DNA from 2 places in the Kitasatospora sp. NPDC098652 genome. Region 1 is predicted to be linked to the other one. Evidence: riboswitches for the same ligand, from Rfam matches in the RefSeq annotation. Region 1 holds a riboswitch; the other holds the start of a gene.
What was found. Region 1 has a riboswitch for cobalamin ahead of ACIQWA_RS39405 (peptidase). Riboswitches for the same ligand answer to the same signal wherever they lie in the genome.
Positions count from the first base shown of each region.

Region 2: it holds a riboswitch for cobalamin, as region 1 does, so the genes downstream of both, ACIQWA_RS12315 (ribonucleoside-diphosphate reductase subunit alpha) here and ACIQWA_RS39405 (peptidase) in region 1, are expected to answer to the same signal.

Region 1 covers NZ_JBIWAQ010000040.1:23,852-30,754, forward strand. The annotation lists gene ACIQWA_RS39380 (CoA-acylating methylmalonate-semialdehyde dehydrogenase) at 1-1,191, shown strand, start outside; gene ACIQWA_RS39385 (acyl-CoA dehydrogenase family protein) at 1,188-2,342, shown strand; gene ACIQWA_RS39390 (enoyl-CoA hydratase/isomerase family protein) at 2,342-3,415, shown strand; gene mmsB (3-hydroxyisobutyrate dehydrogenase) at 3,448-4,299, shown strand; gene ACIQWA_RS39400 (enoyl-CoA hydratase) at 4,296-5,075, shown strand; cobalamin riboswitch at 5,174-5,314, shown strand; gene ACIQWA_RS39405 (peptidase) at 5,412-6,479, shown strand; gene ACIQWA_RS39410 (flagellar hook-length control protein FliK) at 6,514-6,903, shown strand, end outside.
Region 2 covers NZ_JBIWAQ010000004.1:351,244-358,265, reverse strand. The annotation lists gene ACIQWA_RS12320 (ribonucleotide-diphosphate reductase subunit beta) at 1-280, opposite strand, end outside; gene ACIQWA_RS12315 (ribonucleoside-diphosphate reductase subunit alpha) at 280-2,685, opposite strand; cobalamin riboswitch at 2,878-3,010, opposite strand; gene ACIQWA_RS12310 (hypothetical protein) at 3,459-4,391, shown strand; gene ACIQWA_RS12305 (glycosyl hydrolase) at 4,531-5,985, shown strand; gene ACIQWA_RS12300 (hypothetical protein) at 6,108-6,944, shown strand.

The DNA.
Region 1 (6,903 bases):
CAGCGCGGCCTGGAGGTGGTGGAGTTCGCCGCCGGGATCCCGCACCTGTTGAAGGGCGAGTTCAGCGACAACGCCGGCACCGGCATCGACGTCTACTCGATGCGCCAGCCACTCGGCGTGGTCGCGGGCATCACGCCGTTCAACTTCCCGGCGATGATCCCGCTCTGGAAGGCCGCGCCCGCGCTGGCCTGCGGCAACGCCTTCGTCCTCAAGCCCTCCGAGCGCGACCCCTCGGTGCCGCTGCGCCTGGCCGAGCTCTTCCTCGAAGCGGGGCTTCCCCCGGGCGTGCTCAACGTCGTCAACGGCGACAAGGAGGCCGTGGGCACGCTGCTGGAGGACCCCCGGGTCGAGGCGCTCGGCTTCGTCGGCTCGACCCCGATCGCCCAGTACGTCTACGCGACCGCGGCAGCGCACGGCAAGCGCGCCCAGTGCTTCGGCGGTGCGAAGAACCACATGATCGTGATGCCGGATGCCGATCTCGACCAGGCCGCCGACGCCCTCGTCGGCGCCGGCTACGGCTCGGCCGGCGAACGCTGCATGGCGATCTCGGTCGCCGTCCCGGTCGGGGAGGAGACCGCGGACGCGCTGGTGGCGAAGCTGGTCGAGCGGATCGCCGCCTTGAAGGTCGGCCGCTCGGACGACCCGGCGGCCGACTTCGGTCCGCTGGTCGGCCGCGACGCCCTGGCGCGGGTCCGCGGCTACCTGGATCTCGGAGTCCGGGAGGGAGCCGAACTCGTCGTGGATGGAAGGGACTTCCGCCTTCCCGGCCACGAGGACGGCTACTTCCTCGGCGCCTCGCTGTTCGACCGGGTCACCCCCGGCATGCGGATCTACCGGGAGGAGATCTTCGGCCCGGTCCTGACCGTGGTCCGCGCCGCTGACTACGAGGAGGCGCTGCGGCTGCCGAGCGAGCACGAGTTCGGCAACGGCGTGGCCATCTACACCCGGGACGGCGACACCGCCCGGGACTTCGCCCGCCGGGTGAACACCGGCATGGTCGGGGTCAACGTGCCGATCCCGGTGCCGATCGCGTACCACACCTTCGGCGGCTGGAAGCGCTCCGGCTTCGGCGACCTCAACCAGCACGGCCCGGACTCGATCCGCTTCTACACCCGCACCCGCACCGTCACCTCGCGCTGGCCCTCCGGGGTCAAGGAGGGTGCGAGCTTCACCATGCCGACGATGGGATGAGTACGGTGCACGCAAGTGACCTGACGGCCGACCAGCGCGCCATCGCGGAGGCGACCCGGGCCTTCGCCGACGAGCACCTCGCCCCGCACGCGGTGGCATGGGACCGGGACGAGCACTTCCCGGTCGACGTGCTGCGCAAGGCGGCGGACGTGGGCCTGGCCGGTGTGTACGTGCGCGAGGACGTCGGCGGATCGGAACTCTCCCGACTGGACGGGGTGGTCGCCTTCGAGGCGCTCGCGACCGGCTGCCCGTCGATCGCCGCCTACCTGTCCATCCACAACATGGTCGGCTGGATGGTGGACCGCTACGGGACCGAGGCGCAGCGTGCCCGCTGGCTGCCGGCGCTCTGCACGGCCGAGCAGTTGGGCAGTTACTGCCTCACCGAGCCCGGCGCCGGCTCCGACGCCGCCGCGCTCACCACCCGGGCCGTGCGCGCCGGCGACCAGTGGGTGCTGGACGGCGTCAAGCAGTTCATCTCCGGGGCAGGAACGTCCCAGGTGTACGTGGTGATGGCGCGCACCGGCGGCCCGGGGCCGGGCGGCGTCTCCGCGTTCCTCGTGGACCGGGACGACCGGGGGCTGTCCTTCGGTCCGAACGAGCACAAGATGGGCTGGAACGCCCAGCCGACCCGGCAGGTGCTGCTGGACGGCGTCCGGCTGCCCGCCGACCGCCTGCTCGGGGCGGAGGGCGAGGGTTTCCGCATCGCCATGGCCGGCCTCAACGGCGGCCGGCTGGGGATCGCGGCCTGCTCGCTGGGCGGCGCCCAGAGTGCCTTGGAACGTGCGGTGGCCCATCTCGCCGACCGTGAGGCGTTCGGGGCCCGACTGCTGCACGCCCAGGCACTGCAGTTCCGACTCGCCGACATGGCGACGGAGTTGGAGGCTGCGAGGGCGCTGGTGTGGCGCGCGGCGACCGCCCTGGACCGGGGCGACCGGCGGGCACCGCAGCTGTGCGCGATGGCCAAGCGGCACGCCACCGACACCGGCTTCGAGGTCGCCAACCAGGCGCTCCAACTGCACGGCGGCTACGGCTACCTCGCCGAGTACGGCATCGAGAAGATCGTCCGCGACCTGCGGGTGCACCAGATCCTGGAAGGGACCAACGAGATCATGCGCGTCATCGTCGCCCGCGGCCTGACCGGGGCCGCCTGATGACCGGGAACGACACCGAGGAGGTCCTCGTCCAGCGGGAGGGCCGGGCCGGGCTGATCGTCCTCAACCGGCCCGCCGCCCTGAACGCCCTCACCCACGGCATGGTGCGGACGGTCTCGCAGGCCCTGGACGCGTGGGAGCAGGACGAGCGGGTCGACACCGTCGTCGTCACCGGCGCCGGCGACCGGGCCTTCTGCGCCGGCGGCGACATCGTCGCCATCCACCGCGCCGCCACCGGCGGCGACCAAGGCGCCGTCGAGGAGTTCTGGCGCGACGAGTACCGCCTCAACGCCCGGATCGCCCGGTACTCCAAGCCCTACGTCGCCGTCATGAGCGGCATCGTGATGGGCGGCGGGGTCGGGGTCTCCGCCCACGGCAGCGTCCGGATCGTCACCGAGACCACCCGGGTGGCCATGCCGGAGACGGGGATCGGCTTCGTGCCCGACGTGGGCGGCACCTACCTGCTCGCCCTCGCCCCGGGCGAGCTGGGTACCCACCTCGCCCTGACCGCGGGTTCGGTCGGCGCCGCGGACGCCCTGCTCTGCGGGCTCGCCGACCACTTCGTGCCGGCCGAGCGCCTCCCGGCCCTGCTCGACGACCTGGCCGAGCTGCCCGTGCACGACGCCCTCGAACGGCACGTCGAGCCCGCCCCGCCCGGCCGGCTGGACGGGCAGCGCGGATGGATCGACAGCTGCTACGCGGCCGGCACCGTCGAGGAGATCCTCGACCGGCTGCGGGACAGCGGTGAACCCGAGGCGAAGAAGGCCGTGGACCGGATCACCGCCAACTCGCCCACCGCCGTGAAGGCGACCCTGACGGCGCTGCGCCGGGCCCGGGCGCTGGGCCCCCTGGAGGCCGTACTCGACCAGGAGTACCGCACCTCCTGCGCGGCGCTCGCCACCCGGGACCTCGCGGAGGGCATCCGGGCCCAGGTGATCGACAAGGACCGTTCGCCGCGGTGGAGCCCGGACACGCTGAGCGCCGTCGAACCCGCCGCCGTGGCCCGCTACTTCGCCCCGCTCGGCGAGCGCGAACTCGGCCTCGCCGCCACCACACCCCTGGAGCGCTGGTGACCCACGACATCGGATTCATCGGACTGGGCAACATGGGCGGCCCGATGGCCGCCAACCTGGTCAGGGCCGGGCACCGGGTGACCGGCTACGACCTGGTGCCGGAGGCGCTGCGGCAGGCGGAGGAGGTGGGCGTCCGCCCGGCGCGGTCCGCGGCCGAGGCCGTCCGCGGGGCCGACGTCGTCATCAGCATGCTGCCGGCCGGCCGCCACGTCCTGGCCGCCTACGCGGAGCTGCTGCCCGCCGCCGGCCCGGGAACGCTCTTCGTCGACTGCTCCACGATCGACGTCGCGGATGCCAGGGCGGCGCACGAGCTCGCGGTGAACGCCGGGCACCGCGCGGTGGACGCGCCGGTCTCCGGCGGAGTGGTCGGTGCGACGGCCGCGAGCCTCACCTTCATGGTCGGCGCGGAGAAGGAGCACTTCGAGAGCGCCCGCCCGGTGCTGGAGGCGATGGGCCGCAAGGTGGTGCACTGCGGCGCGCCCGGTGCGGGGCAGGCGGCGAAGATCTGCAACAACATGATCCTCGGCATCTCGATGATCGCGGTCAGCGAGGCGTTCGTGCTCGGGGAGAGCCTGGGGCTCAGCCACCAGGCGCTGTTCGACGTCGCCTCGACGGCCTCCGGCCAGTGCTGGGCACTCACCAGCAACTGTCCGGTCCCCGGGCCGGTGCCGGCCAGTCCGGCGAACCGCGGGTACCCGGCCGGGTTCGCCGCCGCGCTGATGGCCAAGGACCTCGGACTGGCCGCCGGGGCCGCCGAGGCAGCGGGCCTGCCGACCGAACTCGGACGCAGGGCGGCGCAGCTGTACGCGGACTTCGCGGCGGCCGAGGGGGCAGGCCTGGACTTCTCGGCGATCATCACCACGTTGCGGGAGGGCGGCAAATGACCGAGACCTACGAGACGATCCTGGTCGAGCGCAAGGGACGGGTGGGGCTGATCACGCTCGACCGGCCGAAGGCGCTCAACGCGCTCAACACCCGCCTGATGAACGAAGTCGTCGCGGCCGCAACGGACTTCGACCGGGACCCGGACATCGGCTGCCTGCTGGTCACCGGCTCGGAGAAGGCCTTCGCGGCCGGCGCCGACATCAAGGAGATGCAGCCCCTCGAGTTCGTCGACGCCTACCTCGGTGACTGGTTCGCCGCCTGGGACCGCTTCGCCGCCCTGCGCAAGCCGGTGGTGGCCGCCGTCGCCGGCTACGCGCTGGGCGGGGGCTGCGAGTTGGCGATGATGTGCGACATCCTGCTGGCGGCGGACACCGCGAAGTTCGGACAGCCGGAGATCAAGCTCGGCGTCATCCCGGGCATCGGCGGCTCGCAGCGGCTCACCCGGGCGATCGGCAAGGCGAAGGCCATGGAGCTGTGTCTGACCGGCCGGACGATGGGCGCCGAGGAGGCCGAGCGGGCCGGACTGGTCTCCCGCATCGTCCCCGCCGACCGGCTGCCGGCCGAGGCCCTGGCCACCGCCGAGACCGTCGCGGCGATGTCCTCTCCGGCGGCGATCATGCTCAAGGAGGCCGTCAACCGGTCGTACGAGACGACGCTCGCCGAGGGCGTCCGCTTCGAACGCCGTCTCTTCCACGCCGTCTTCGCGACGGCTGATCAGAAGGAGGGCATGGCGGCGTTCGCGGAGAAGCGCCCGCCGGAGTTCCATCACCGGTGACGGCACTCGCGGTGCGCCGCCCCTCGTCCGGGGCGGCGCACCGCCCGTCGCCGGTGCCGCCGTGATGTGACGCACGATCCCTTGACCCAGTCTTTTCCGTTTCGCCATGATGAGCCGTCACGTTGTGACTCCGTCGACGGGGGAAGTCCGGTCCGAATCCGGCGCTGACCCGCAACGGTAGGCCGCCGACGGCATGTCGGCGGCGAGCCCGAGTACCCGTCGGCGGGGATGTGTCGTCCCTCCTCCCGTCGTGGTCTGCGGGCCGGAGCTCCGAGGGCTGCCCGGCGTGGTGCCGACGTCCCCCGGGCCCCTGCGTCCAGGCCCGGAAAGGCACCCATGCCCGCGCTCCGCCGCACCCTCGGTCTGCTCGCGATACCCGCCCTGGCGCTCGCCACCGCGCTCCCGGCGGCCACCGCCGCCCACGCCGACACCACATCCTCCCGGACCGTTCGTCCCGACGCCGCCGCGGGCGGCTGGCTGGCCCGCCAGCTGGTGGACGGCGACCACTTCGAGTCCGTCTTCAACGGCACCGCCTACCCCGACCAGGGCCTGACCGTCGACGCCGTGCTGGCCTTCGCCGCCTCGCACAGCTCCGACGAGGCCGCCGCGAAGGCCACCGCCTGGCTGGCGAAGCCCGAGATCATCTCCGGCTACCTCGGCGACGGCACCACCGAGGCCTACGCGGGCGCCACCGCGAAGCTGCTGCTCGCCGTCGAGGTGCGCGGAGCGGACCCGGCGTCCTTCGGCGGCGTCGACCTGCCGGCCCGGCTGCGCTCGCTGCAGACCGCCGAAGGACGGTTCTCCGACCGCTCGCAGTGGGGCGACTACAGCAACGCCTTCGGCCAGTCCCTCGCCCTGATCGCCCTGCACCGCTCCCCCGGCGGCGCCCCCGCCGCGGCCGTCGACTTCCTGGCGAACAGCCAGTGCGCGGACGGCGGTTACCCGGTCTCCTTCGGCCAGCCCACCTGCACCAGCGACCCCGACGCCACCGCGCTCGCCGCCCAGGCCCTCGCCGCCACCGGCCGTACCGCCAAGGCGGACGCCGGCCTCACCTGGCTCGCCGCCCACCAGAACGCCGACGGCGGCTTCGCGGCCGCCGGGGCGACCACCTCCAACGCCAACACCACGGGCCTGGCCACCGAGGCACTGCTCGCCGGTGGGCGCCTCGGCGCGGGCCTCAAGGGCTGGAGCCGGCTGGTGAAGTTCCAGCAGGGCTGCTCCGCCGACCCGGCGGTGCGCGGCGCGGTCGCCTACGACGCGTCGGGCTTCAACGCGGGCAACGGTGCCCGGGCCACCGCGCAGGCCGTCCTCGGCCTGGCGGGCGCCCCGCTGGCCGCCCTCTCCGCCGCCGGGGCCCGCCCCGACGCCCCCACCCTGGCCTGCCCGACCCCGGCCGCCCGCTGACACGTCCAGGCCTGATCCCACGAGGAGAGTTCCGATGACCGAAACCCTCACCCCGGCCCGCCCCGTCCGCCGGATGCTCGGGTCGATCGCCGCCGCGGCGGCCCTCACCGCCGGCCTGCTCGGCGTCTCCGCCGTCCAGGCCCCGCAGGCCCGAGCGGCGGCCTGCAGCGGAACCACCGGCGTCACCGTCGTGGTCGACTTCACCGCCGTCGGCGGCGGCATCGAGACCGGCTGCGCCCCCGGCGACCCCGCCAACGGGCTCGCCGCGCTCACCGGCGCCGGGTTCTCGTACGCCTTCCACCCGCGCTTCCCGGGCTTCGTCTGCAAGATCAACGCGCTGCCCGCCACCTGCACCAACCCGACCGGCAGCGCCTACTGGTCGTACTGGCACGCCCAGCACGGCGGGCCCTGGTCGTACAGCAAC
Region 2 (7,022 bases), on a different contig from region 1:
CCTCGGGCGAGTTGATGTGCTTGTAGAGGCTCAGCACCACGTTGTTGGCGACGATCGAGTCACCGGTCGCGAAGAACGCCACCAGGCGGCCGATCAGGTGGCGCTCGCCCTCGCTGAGCTTCGCCAGGTCGGCGACGTCGGAGTGCAGGTCCACCTCCTCGACGGTCCAGGTGTTCTTGATCGCGTCGCGGTACCGGTCGTAGAACGACGGGTAGCGCATCGGGCGCAGGGTCAGCTCGAAGCCGGGGTCGAGCAGCATCTTGCGGTCGTCGGCAGTCATTACTGGCAGGCCTCGCAGGACTCGGGGTTCTCCAGGGAGCAGGCCAGCGCGGCCTCTTCCTCGGGGGTGAGGGTCGGGGTGTTGACCGGCACGGGCGCGGCGGCACGGGCGGTGCCGGAGGCGGCCTGGGCGATCCGGGTCGCGGGGCGCGAGCGCAGGTAGTAGGTGGTCTTGAGACCGACCTTCCACGCGTAGGCGTACATCGAGCTGAGCTTGCCGATGGTCGGCGCCGCCATGAACAGGTTCAGCGACTGGCTCTGGTCCAGGTACGGCATGCGGGCCGCGGCCAGGTCGATCAGGGCGCGCTGCGGCAGCTCCCAGGCGGTGCGGTACAGCGACCGGACCTGCTCCGGCAGCCAACCCAGCTCCTGGACCGAGCCGTTGGCGTCGCGCAGGGCGTCGCGGGTCTGCTGGTCCCAGACGCCGAGCTCCTTGAGCTCGCGCACCAGGTACGGGTTGACCTGGAGGAACTCGCCGGAGAGGGTCTCGCGCTTGAACAGGTTGGACACCTGCGGCTCGATGCACTCGTAGACGCCGGCGATGGAGGCGATGGTCGCGGTCGGGGCGATCGCGAGCAGCAGCGAGTTGCGCAGGCCGGTCTCGGCGATGCGGGCACGCAGCGCCGTCCAGCGGTCGGTCCACTCCGGGGCGGCGCTCGGGAAGTGGTCGATGTGCAGCTCGCCGCGGGCGGCGCGGGTCTCGCCGTAGGCCTCGTGGCGGCCGAGCTGCTCGGCCAGGTCGGCGGAGCGCTCGTACGCGGTGAGCATGATGCGCTCGGCGATCAGCGTGGACAGGCGGGCGGCCTCGGCGGAGTCGAAGTCGATCCGCAGCTTGAAGAAGACGTCCTGGAGGCCCATCACGCCGAGGCCGACCGGGCGCCAGCGGGAGTTGGACGTACCGGCCTCGGTGGTCGGGTAGAAGTTGATGTCCACCACGCGGTCGAGGAAGGTGACGGCGGTGCGGACGGTGGCGTCGAGGCGCTCCCAGTCCATGGCGCCGAGCAGGTCGTCGGCCGTGGCACCGGGAGCCACGTGCGCGCCGAGGTTGACCGAGCCGAGGTTGCAGACGGCGGTCTCGGAGTCGTCCGTGACCTCCAGGATCTCGGTGCACAGGTTGGAGGAGTGCACCGTGCGGCCGGGCAGCGCGGTCTGGTTGGCGGCGCGGTTGGAGGCGTCCTTGAAGGTCATCCAGCCGTTGCCGGTCTGCGCGAGGGTGCGCATCATGCGGGCGTAGAGGGTCTGCGCCGGGATGGTGCGGACGGCCTTGCCGGCCAGCTCGGCCTTGCGGTAGGCCTCGTCGAACTCGGCGCCCCACAGGTCGACCAGCTCGGGGACGTCGGCGGGGGAGAACAGCGACCAGTCGGCGTTGGCGTTCACGCGGCGCATGAACTCGTCCGGGATCCAGTGGGCCAGGTTGAGGTTGTGGGTGCGGCGCGCCTCCTCACCGGTGTTGTCGCGGAGCTCCAGGAACTCCTCGATGTCGGCGTGCCAGGTCTCCAGGTACACGCAGGCCGCGCCCTTGCGGCGGCCGCCCTGGTTGACGGCGGCGACCGAGGAGTCGAGGGTGCGCAGGAACGGGACGATGCCGTTGGACTTGCCGTTGGTGCCGCGGATCAGGCTGCCGCGCGAGCGGATGCGCGAGTAGGACAGGCCGATGCCGCCGGCGTGCTTGGAGAGGCGGGCGATCTGCGCGTAGCGGTTGTAGATCGAGTCCAGGTTGTCCAGCGGCGAGTCCAGCAGGTAGCAGCTGGACATCTGCGGGTGCCGGGTGCCGGAGTTGAAGAGCGTCGGCGAGGAGGTGAGGTACTCCAGACGGCTCATCAGGCCGTACAGCTCGGACACCTCGCGCACCGACTGCTCGGAGTCGCCGACCGCCAGGCCGCAGGCGACGCGGAGCAGGAAGTGCTGCGGGGTCTCGATCACCTTGCGGGTGATCGGGTGGCGCAGCAGGTAGCGGGACTGGACGGTGCGCAGGCCGAAGTACTCGAAGCGGTCGTCGCCCTTGGTGTCGATGAGCGCGTTCAGGGCGTCGGCGTGCTTGGCGACGAAGGCCGCGGTGGTGTCGCCGATCAGGCCCTCGGCGTGGCCGACGGCGATCGAGGCGGAGAAGGAGGTCGAGCCCTGGCTGTTCGCCTCGTCGACGATCTCCAGGGCGAGCAGGCGGGCGGCCAGCTTCGAGTACTGGGGGTCCTCGGCGATCATCGACGCGGCGGCGTCCACGGCCAGCCCGCGCAGCTCGGCGAAGTCCGAGCCGGCGTGGCGGCCGCGCAGCGCGGCGGCGGCGACATGGCCGGGGTCGACCTCGGTGAGGTCGGCGCTGCGGTCGGTGAGCAGCCGCAGGAGAGCACCGCCGGGGTCGGAGACCGTCGGGTCGGTGAAGGCGGTACCGGAGCCCTGGGCGGGCAGGGTGACTGAGGCAGCGGTGGTCAAGGCGCTCTCTCCTGGCGGCGATCGTGCGGCGGTGATCGGGGTCACCCGGGCCGATCTGGGCAGGGGAGCACGGCGCGGACGCAGGAGCGCCGCGCGAGGTGTCTCCCCGGCCCGCCCGCGAGGCCCGGAGGGGTGGTGCTGGGTGCCGGCGCGGCCTCTGCGGGAGGGCCGTGGCGCACGCTGTTCGGCAGGTACTCGGACTCGCGGTACGGCTGCTGGAGCCGCCCGCACACCGCTGCGGGGCAGTCCCGGATTCCCACCGGGTTCCCCTGCATCGACAGCAGAAGCGAGCATACATGTAGTGGTGTCTCCTCGATGCGACACCACATGTAGTGCGGCGTGGTGTGTTGTCGCGATGACGGGTTGTGCCCGGGCCGGTGGCGGTTCGTGGTCGTCCGAGGCCCGGAAGCACGCTCCGGACGTGTCGCGGCCGCCCGCCGGACGCCTCGGATCCGGGCGTCGGACACCCGGGGCCGGCGCGCCGGGCGTCCGGGTTTCGATACGGAACGGTCACCGGGCCGAGGGACGGTGAGGGTGATGCCCTACGATCTGGGCGCATGAGCGACGGAACTGGTGTACCTGGGCACGGGCCGCAGGGGACGCCTCCCGCCGGGTCGGGGGGCGCACAGAATCAGCAGCCGGTGGGGCCGGGTCCGGTGCCGCCGCCGGGCGGTGGTTTCGGCCCGCCGCCGGCCTCGTACGGACCGGTGGCGCCGGCCGCGCAGCCGTTCTCCCAGCCCGTCCCGCCGGTGCCCCAGCCGGTTCAGCCGCCGGCTCCGCAGCCGCAGTGGCAGCAGCCTCCGCAGCAGTCGGGTCCTCCGCAGCAGCCGGTCGCGCCTCAGCAGCCGGTCCCGCCGCAGCGCGTCGAGCCGGACTGGGCGGCGCTGGCGGACCGCAACGAGGCCGAGAGCAGGCGCAAGCGCCGGGTGAAGATCATCGGCAGCGCGGTGGCCGTCGTCCTGGTGGGCGGTCTGGTCGCGGGCGGAGTGCTGCTGTTCGGGAAGAAGGACGACCCGGCCAAGCCCGGCGGCGGTGCGGTCGCGACCGCGCCCGCCTCGGTCAAGCCGACCCCCGGCCCGTCGAACGGCGGCGCGACCCCGGGCGGGCAGCCGGACGACCCGTCGAAGCCGATCTGGGAGGCCGCCACCGACCCGGCGCCGCAGGATGCGGGGGCACTGTTCTCCGCGCTGCAGGTGACGGTCAACGGCGTGTCCTGGAACCGGACCGTGGTCTCGCTGGACCAGCCCTGCTGGGACGGCAACTCCACCACCGGCGGGCTCGGCAAGGTCCTCGGGGACCAGGGCTGCCAGAAGGTGCTCCGGGCGACGTACGTCTCCGGCGACAGCGCGGTGACCGTCGGCGTCGCGGTCTTCGACCACAAGATCCAGGCCGAGACGGCGATCAAGAACTACACCGGGCAGCTCAAGGGCCTGCCCGCGCCGGGCGCCCCGGCGTTCTGTGCCAACCCCGGCTGCACCGGCACGCACAGCAGCCTGGGCCGGTACGCCTACTTCACCGTCGAGGGCTCGGCGAAGGGCGGCAACGCCCCTGATGCCACCGCGACCGCGGCGGCCTCCGGGTTCGCCGAGCACGTGAAGGCCCAGCTGCTCCAGCGGGCCAAGGCGGCGGGCTCGGCCACGCCGGGTTCGCAGGGCACGCCGACGGCCGCCGCGACCGGCTGACCCGCTGTGACACCCCGGTCCCGGCGGACCTGTGCGCCGGGACCGGGGGAGTGTGGCAGGCTCTCGTCGGAGTCATTCGTACGCGTGTTCCGGTTGCGTCCGTGGGGGTCGGCGCCGGCGAGAAACCGGAGGAGCGGTCGTGGCCCTGCCCAGAGCCCTGCGCGGTAAGCCGGCCGTCCTGGCCGCAGCCGGCGTCGTGGTCGCCGCCGGCAGTCTCGTGCTGCTGGACCGCGACGACCGGACCGAGGTCGGACTGCCCATTCGGGTGCCGGTGTCGGTCGGCGCCCCCGGCCGGACCCTGCCGCCGGACGTGGGCCGGGACCTGCTGGCCCGGGATCCGCAGGCCTCGCCGAACGCCCGCGCCGTCCAGCAGTTCCTCGCGGACCTGGAGGCCCAGGCCCGCACCGGGCACAGCGGCGGCACGGTGATCGGCCAGCACGTCGAGGCGCACAACGAGCGCAACAACCCCGAGTACGGCGACTATCGGGGCACCAAGCAGGTCGGTTACTACTACAAGAAGGCCGCCGACATCACCGGCCGGCTGCCCGGCTTCATGGAGACCGACCTCGGCCCCGGCTACGGCCAGAACGCCTGGGGCGTCGGCAACCCGCGTTCCTACTCGGCCGGCCGCTGGCCCACCTGCCGCGCCGGCTGGCAGTACACCGACGACGCCGTCGACCTGATGACCGCCGTCTGGTCCGGCCACCCGCGCGCCGACGACGGCACCTACGACGGCTCCGGTGTCCAGCAGAACTGCGACGGCAGCACCACCGCACTGCCGGACAACGGCGGGGCCCCGGCCGGGATCGTCGGCATGTCCTTCCACGAGCCCTACCCCGGGTCCGGCGTCAAGTCCTTCGACCGGGTGCTCTGTTCGAACTCCCCGGCGGCCAAGGACCCGGGCTGGTTCGGCCGGGTCGTGGACGCCGGGGGCGACACCCCCGAGTACCGCGCACTGATCACCGACCTGTCCTACCTGGCCGACCACCTGGAGTACCTGGCCGCCCACGACGTGCCGGTGCTGCTGCGCCCCTACCACGAGATGAACGTCCAGGACTGTGCCAGCCGGTTCTGGTGGGCGGGCCAGAAGCCGGCCGACTACCAGGCGCTGTGGCGGATCACCTACAAGTACCTGGTGGAGACCAGGGGCCTGCACAACCTGCTGTTCGTCTGGACGCCGGTGTCCTGGGACGGCGCCCCGGGCGTGGACCCGTGGGACTACTACCCGGGCTCCCAGTACGTCGACGTGGTGGGGGTGGACGACTACAGCGGCAGCCCGGCGCACCCGATCGGCACCGGCGAGGTGTGGACCAAGCGCTACTACGACGGGCTCGCCGCGTACCACAAGCCGAGGATGCTCGCCGAGTCCTTCGCCGTGCCGGTCAACTCCCGCCAGCCGGACACCCTCAGCCGCACCCCCTGGACGATCTGGACGGTCTGGGGGCAGTCCCTCACCTCCGACAACCTGGCCCCGGACCAGCCGCGGAACTCCGGGGCGGACGTCAACGCCACCTACCACAGCCCGCTGGCGATCACCGGCGGTTCCGGGCCGTCCGGCGGGAGCCTCGACTGGGGCGGGCTGCACGTCCGCTGACCGGTCCGGAGCCGTTGAACCGGCGGAATTCCGGGTCCGTTGTGCCGTGTGGCATCCTGTGGCGGCGAAACCCGAGGGTTCGGCGGACGGTCGGAAGAGGACCGGAGGGGCGGGGTGCGGGGATGACACAGACACGTCCGATACGCGGGGCCGGTGGCCTGGCGGTCGGCTGGGGCGTGGTGCTGCTCGGCTGGGCGGCCTACAACTGCTTCGGGCAGGTCGGCTTCGCGACCTACCTCAAGGGCATCTTCTACTACGGCGGGACCTCGGTGGACGCCGAGACCGGGAGCCTCAACTACGGCCTGCTGTACCTGGCCGCGGGCATCCTGCTGCTGCGCGGGCGCGACTGGGCGCTCGGCGTGGCGGCGGGCGTGGCACTGGTCGAGGGCTACAACCGGGTGCGCAGCCTGACCGGCGCGCTGCTGGACGAACCGCAGCGGCAGTGGTTCACGGGGACGACCGAGGGCGGACTGAAGCTCGCCACCTTCGCGCTCGGCGTGGTCGTCACGGCGACGCTGATCGTGCTGCTCGCCCGCTCCAAGTGGCGGGAGCAGCCGGAGGGCTCCTCGGCCGGGACGGCCTGGCCGCCCGCGCAGAGCGCGGCTCCGGGCGGGCCGCTGCCGGGGCCGTACGGAGTGCCGCAGCCGGGGCAGCCGCAGCCCGGGCAGCCGCAGCCCGGGTGGCCGGCCCAGCCGGTGTGGTACCAGCAGCCACAGCCGCAGCCGCAGGCCCAGCCCGCCGCCTGGCCGCCTGCGCCGCCCCAGGCGGTGCCGCCCGCGCCGGGCCCGTACGCCCAGCAGCCGCCCCAGGCGGCGACGTACCAGCCGACCGCGGTCCAGCAGCAGTGGCCCGCCGCCCCGCCCGTACCCGGCCCGCAGGCCGCCGGCCCGCAGGCCCCCGGCCCGGTCGTGTCGCCGCCCGCCGACGCGCCGCCGGCCCAGCGTCCGCCGCAGGCCTGACCGCCCACCGCTCGGCCGCGCCCCGCACCGGAGCCGGACCGACCGGACCGATCGATCGACCGACCGACACCAGACGAG